DNA from 2 places in the Lacrimispora indolis DSM 755 genome. Region 1 is predicted to be linked to the other one. Evidence: predicted binding sites of a transcription regulator. Region 1 holds the regulator's gene; the other holds the start of a gene.
The links. Region 1 encodes HrcA, which represses chaperone genes, less so after heat shock. Its sites were predicted from a motif close to TGTTAGCACTCNNNNNNNNNGAGTGCTAACA; they were not measured.
Positions count from the first base shown of each region.

Region 2: K401_RS0102055 (co-chaperone GroES) is a predicted target of HrcA. The motif match lies at 2,387-2,417, and genes of this name have one in related genera.

Region 1 covers NZ_AZUI01000001.1:649,583-652,906, reverse strand. The annotation lists gene K401_RS0103120 (3D domain-containing protein) at 1-405, opposite strand, end outside; gene hrcA (heat-inducible transcriptional repressor HrcA) at 826-1,875, shown strand; gene grpE (nucleotide exchange factor GrpE) at 1,893-2,537, shown strand; gene dnaK (molecular chaperone DnaK) at 2,601-3,324, shown strand, end outside.
Region 2 covers NZ_AZUI01000001.1:434,327-437,650, reverse strand. The annotation lists gene K401_RS0102070 (L-rhamnose isomerase) at 1-528, shown strand, start outside; gene rhaD (rhamnulose-1-phosphate aldolase) at 542-1,369, shown strand; gene K401_RS30930 (hypothetical protein) at 1,466-2,143, opposite strand; gene K401_RS0102055 (co-chaperone GroES) at 2,514-2,804, shown strand; gene groL (chaperonin GroEL) at 2,890-3,324, shown strand, end outside.

The DNA of each region.
Region 1 (3,324 bases):
ATCTGCGGATATGGTATGCTGCGGCTTGGGAACCGTACCGGAATAGGTCAGGCCCTGCTTGCCGGTGTTTTCGCTGTTAGGGCAGTATGCAGTGGCGGTGAAGAACCCAAGAGATTCTCCTTTTTCATAAACGGGCGCCGCCGGCTCCTCCGGTTTTACCGGTTCCTTTTTCTTGATACCAGGTCCGATTTCCTCAGGAAGTGTCTCCGTATTGGCTGCTGCTGTCTGATTTTCGGTACCGGTTTGTATGGTTTGGTGATCTGTTCCAGAGCTTTCGGACTGTACTTGATTCACAGTTTGGTCTTTTCCCGTAGTTTCGGCTGCCAGTGCAGACATAGATAACAGCAGAATACAAAGAAGTGTCAGGAATCCGGTAATACATTTCTTCCCTGAAAAACTTTTCATAATTTTACCTCGCAATGAGCAGTGCGGATTGGAACAAGAACAAATTTTTCGTCGTGCCCGCACGTAAGAAAATTTGTTCTTGTTCCAATTCATAGGGCGAATGCCCGTAAGCCTGTGGAGCCGTAGGATTCACAGGCAACACTGCGGACTAGATCGTGTTGCTATGATCGTGTTGTTATGGTGTCTTCCTTACCATTATATTACAAAAGTGTTAAATGTCAAGAAAAAGTTGTCAACAGCTTTGTAATATTTAATAAAAGAATGAGGAAAAATGTACAAACAAGCCACAAAAACTTCACCAAAAATTTTTATAGGAATGTATTGACAAAAGTAGAAAAAAAGAATATATTATGAAAAGAAGATGTTAGCACTCCCAAACGTTGAGTGCTAACAAAAAACTCAGAAAGGAAGTGGAGCAGCTTGAGTGATAAGGATCAGTTAGATGAGCGGAAGGTAACCATATTAAAAGCCATCATCAAGACTTATCTGGAAACAGGAGAACCGGTCGGTTCCCGTACCATATCAAAGTATACGGATTTGAACTTGAGTTCCGCTACCATCCGGAATGAGATGTCTGATCTGGAGGAGCTGGGGTACATTATGCAGCCTCACACCTCGGCAGGAAGGATTCCTTCCGACAGAGGATACCGCTTTTATGTGGACCAGATCATGCAGGAAAAAGAAGAGGAAGTCACTGAGATCAAGGATATGATGCTGAAACGGGTAGACAGGGTGGAGCTGTTGTTAAAGCAGATGGCAAAGCTTCTTGCCCAGAACACCAATTACGCGGCAATGATCAGCGCTCCCCAGTACCACAGGAACAAACTGAAGTTTATCCAGCTTTCCAAGGTTGATGAAGAAAAGCTTCTTGTAGTAATCGTGGTGGAGGGAAACATCATTAAGAATACCATAATTCCCATTCATACGGAATTAAATGACGAAGGACTTCTGAATCTGAATATTCTTCTTAACAATGCCCTTAACGGGCTGACCATAGAAGAGATCAATCTTGAAGTGATCAGCAGGCTGAAAATTCAGGCAGGGCCCCACTGTGATGTGGTGGACCGGGTACTGACCGAGGTGGCAGGAGCCATCCAGGGCGATGATGAAGACCTTCAGATTTACACCAGCGGGGCCACCAATATTTTCAAGTATCCGGAGTTAAGTGATGGAGAAAGGGCCAGTAAGCTTATCGGCACGCTGGAACAAAAGGAGCTTTTGCAGGGGCTGATCGATGATGTGAACAGCTCGGAGAGCGGATCCGGAATCCAGGTATACATCGGTGATGAAGCACCCGTTAAGACCATGAAGGACTGCAGCATTGTAACTGCCAACTATGAGCTGGGCGAAGGCTTAAGGGGTACCATTGGAATCATAGGACCGAAACGCATGGATTATGAAAAGGTACTCAGCACATTGCGCAATCTCATGACGCAGCTGGATGCCATTTTGAAAAAAGATGAAAGGTAAAGGGAAGAGCATTGAGCATGGAAGATGTGAAAACAGATGAAAGACTGGCAGATGAGACTGTTCAGGCGGAAGATGCCGCTTTCACTGAAAAAGAAATAGAAGGCACAGAAGCCTGTGCAGACGACGGAATCCAGGAAGGCGTTTCAGAGGAAGAAACGGCGGAAGAGGATTCTAAGGAAGAATCCGTGAAAAAGGGTCTTTTCGGGAAAAAGAAAGAGAAAAAAGACCCAAGAGATGAAAAGATAGAAGAACTGACAGACCGCCTTCAGAGGAACATGGCTGAATTCGATAATTACCGCAAGAGAACAGAGAAGGAAAAGACAGCCATGTTTGAAATCGGGGCAAAGGATATTGTGGAACGGATCCTCCCTGTAGTAGATAATTTTGAAAGAGGCCTTGCAGCCATTTCCGAGGAGGAGAAGAACGCTCCTTTTGCAGATGGCATGGAAAAGATATACAAACAGCTGATGAAAACACTGGAAGAAGCAGGCGTAAAGCCCATTGAAGCAGTGGGAAAGCCGTTTGATCCCAATTTCCATAATGCGGTCATGCATATTGAAGATGAGTCACTGGGAGAGAATGTTGTTTCCCAGGAACTCCAGAAGGGTTACACCTACCGCGACACCGTGGTAAGACATTCCATGGTGCAGGTGGCGAATTAGTCATATAAAACTCAGAAAACAGATAACATTCACATTTGGTTTATTAAATAGGAGGAAAAAACTATGGGCAAGATCATTGGTATTGACTTAGGTACAACAAACAGCTGTGTGGCCGTTATGGAAGGCGGTAAACCGGTTGTAATCCCCAACAGCGAAGGCGTAAGAACCACACCATCCGTTGTTGCATTTACTAAGAACGGAGAGAGGCTTGTAGGCGAGCCTGCAAAGCGTCAGGCTGTAACAAACGCTGACCGCACCATCTCTTCCATCAAAAGACATATGGGTACGGACTACAAGGTAACCATTGACGGAAAGAATTACAGCCCTCAGGAGATTTCTGCCATGATCCTTCAGAAATTAAAGGCAGATGCAGAGGCTTATTTAGGAGAAAAGGTGACCGAAGCGGTTATTACCGTACCGGCATATTTTAACGACGCACAGCGTCAGGCAACCAAGGATGCAGGTAAGATCGCAGGCCTTGACGTAAAGCGTATCATCAACGAGCCGACGGCAGCAGCCCTGGCTTATGGACTTGATAATGAAAAAGAGCAGAAGATCATGGTGTATGACTTAGGCGGCGGTACCTTCGACGTTTCTATCATTGAGATCGGCGACGGCGTCATCGAAGTTCTTTCCACCAACGGTGATACCCGTCTGGGCGGTGATGATTTTGACAACCGCATTACCCAGTGGATGGTAGATGAATTCAAGAAAGCAGAAGGCGTTGACTTGTCCGGAGACAAGATGGCCATGCAGAGATTAAGAGAGGCGGCTGAAAAGGCAAAGA
Region 2 (3,324 bases), 220 kb from region 1:
TTTTATATGAATTACGCCTCCAAGAATGATATCCTCTGCCTGCTGGACAGCGGCCATTATCATCCCACGGAGGTGGTGTCTGATAAGATATCTTCCATGCTCCTGTTTTTTGACAAGGTGGCCCTTCACGTAACAAGGCCGGTGCGGTGGGACAGTGACCATGTTGTGCTGTTTGACGATGAAACAAAGGAGATCGGGAAGGAGATCATACGGGGCGGGGCGGACCGCATCCTTCTGGCCCTTGACTTTTTTGATGCAAGCATCAACCGCTTAAGCGCCTGGATCGTTGGAATGCGCAACATGCAGAAGGCTCTTCTGAATGCCCTTCTTCTTCCCAATGAAACCCTTAAAAGGTTACAGGAAGAACGCAATTTTACGGAGCAGATGATGCTTCAGGAGGAGCTTAAGCTTTATCCGATAGGCGATGTTTGGAACTACTTTTGTGAGATAAACGGAGTGCCTGCAAAGGAAGACTGGTTTGAAGAGATATGCTGCTATGAAAAAGAAGTGCTGCTTAACCGGAAATAAGGAGAAAGATAATATGAAGATGTTAGATACGGAATTTGTAAAAAGCTTTATCCGCTTATGTGATGACGGCTTCCGTCAGAACTGGCATGAGAGGAACGGCGGCAATTTAAGCTACCGCATCAAGCAGTCAGAGGTGGAATCCATAAGAGAAGGCTTTACGGATGCAAATCCCTGGCAGCCCATCGGCACCAGCGTGAAGGGTCTGGCAGGAGAGTATTTTATGGTAACAGGAAGCGGAAAATACTTCCGCAACGTGATCCTGGATCCGGAAGCCAATACCTGTATTATTGAGGTAGATGAAAAGGGCGAGAATTACAGGATCCGCTGGGGTCTTATAAACGGCGGGCGTCCTACCAGTGAGCTTCCTTCCCACCTTATGAACCATGAGGTCAAAAAAGAGGCCACGGCTGGAACGCACAGGGTGATCTACCATGCCCATCCTGCCAATATAATCGCCCTTACCTTTGTCCTGCCCTTGGAGGATAAAGTGTTTACCAGGGAATTATGGGAGATGGCTACGGAATGTCCGGTGGTTTTCCCTGCCGGCGTAGGTGTTGTGGGCTGGATGGTGCCTGGCGGACGTGATATTGCAGTGGCTACCAGCGAATTGATGAAGAAGTACGATGTGGCTGTCTGGGCCCATCACGGCCTGTTTGCTTCCGGAGAGGATTTTGACTTGACTTTCGGCCTTATGCATACTGTGGAAAAATCTGCGGAGATTCTTGTTAAAGTGCTTTCCATCCGTCCGGATAAGCTTCAGACCATTACGTCTCAGAACTTCCGGGACTTAGCGGTGGATTTTAAGGTGAATTTACCGGAAGAATTCCTGTATAAGAAATAAACTGTGATTTAGGAAATGCGGCAACAGCATTGAAAAAAGCCACTGCAGAGCGAGCGCTTTCCAGTGGCTTTTCCCAGGTTCCATTACTAAATTGTTTTAATCTATTTCTTCTTCCACAATGGTAGTGGTTTCATCGGCCAGTTCCTTAATCGCCGCTCCGGTAGATTGGGCTGCTTCTTTAGTGGCCTCAAATCCGTCCTTTGCTGCCTCCTTTGCCGCCTCAAACCCCTCCTTTGCTGCATCTTTGGCTGTCTCAACAGCTGTTTCCGCTGTTTCCATTATAGAGTCCGCTGCCTCTGTGGCCTCTTCTGCCAGACGGTCTGCGGCTCCGGCAGCATAATCCAAACCGCCATCTGAGCTGTCTTCTTCGTCATCTAAATACGTATCTGCCTGTTCTTTTGCGGATTCAAACATGTCCTTCGCTGTAAAAGCCATAGCAGAAGCCGCTTCCTTTGCCGTATCGGAGACAATACTTGCCGCATCCTTAACCAGGTTTTTTGCCGCACTCACCGCATCCTTGGCAGCATCTGCCATATGGTCAGCGGCGACCTTAAATTCATCCTTATTGGCATGTAAGGAAACATAGTTGCGGTTCATCGTGCTGTCAATTTTGGAAATGTCGTCATTCCCTTCATCTTCAAAATCATGGAAATTTTCTTCCAGTTCTTTGTGGAAGGATTTGTATTTTGTAAAATAAGAGATACCGGCGGCAACAACGCCGGCCACAGTGGCCAGTGCCACAAATTTCCCAAACCCATTACCCTTTTTTGCCATTTGAAACACTCCTTTCCTTATTACCGCCCGTGTATTCTGGACATAACGGTATGCTTAAAAGGCGCTTTTTTATTAACGCCTGTGCATTTTAAACATAACGGAATGCCTGTAAGGCTCTTCATTCTATGTTATTGTAATACGTTCATAGAAAAAAATAAAGGTATATAATAAGAAAATTTCTATAAACTATGTAGGTAAAGGAGAAAATACCGCAAATATGGTAAAAATGTAAAAAAAATATAAAGTTAGCACTCAACTATTGACAGTGCTAATAATGAGTGATATAACTTAGTATGTGAATAAAATAAAACTTCTTTCGGAAGGCCAAAAGAAAGAAATAATAAGCAGAAAGCTATGAGGAGGAATTGCAATGAAATTAGTACCATTATTTGACAAAGTTGTGTTAAAACCATTGGTTGCAGAGGAGACAACAAAGTCCGGTATTGTTCTGCCGGGTCAGGCAAAAGAAAAACCCCAGCAGGCGGAAGTTATCGCAGCAGGACCAGGCGGTCTGGTAGACGGCAAGGAAGTTACCATGCAGGTTAAAGTGGGCGATAAAGTAATCTTCTCCAAATATTCAGGAACAGAAATAGAGACCGGAGAAGACGATGAGAAATATGTAATCGTCAAGCAGAGTGATATTTTAGCAGTGATCGAATAATTTTAGAAGGCAATACTGAAATCATAACAGATAGTTTTAGATAATACGTATTTTTATTTTTAGAAGAAAACTGGAGGAATGAATCATGGCAAAACAGATTAAATATGGCGTAGATGCCAGAAAAGCACTTGAGTCCGGAGTTAATCAGTTAGCAGATACCGTTCGTGTAACATTGGGACCTAAGGGAAGAAACGTTGTACTGGATAAATCCTTTGGCGCACCTTTGATCACAAACGATGGTGTTACCATTGCAAAAGAGATCGAGCTGGAGGATGCCTTTGAGAATATGGGCGCTCAGCTTGTAAAAGAAGTTGCTACAAAGACCAATGACGTGGCCGGTGACGGTACCACAACTGCAACTGTTCTGGCTCAGGCTATGATCAATGAAGGAATGAAGAACCTGGCAGCAGGCGCAAACCCAATCGTTTTAAGAAAGGGTATGAAAAAAGCCACAGAAGCAGCAGTAGAAGCTATTGCAAAGATGAGCGAGCCGATCAAAGGCAAGGCATCCATCGCAAGA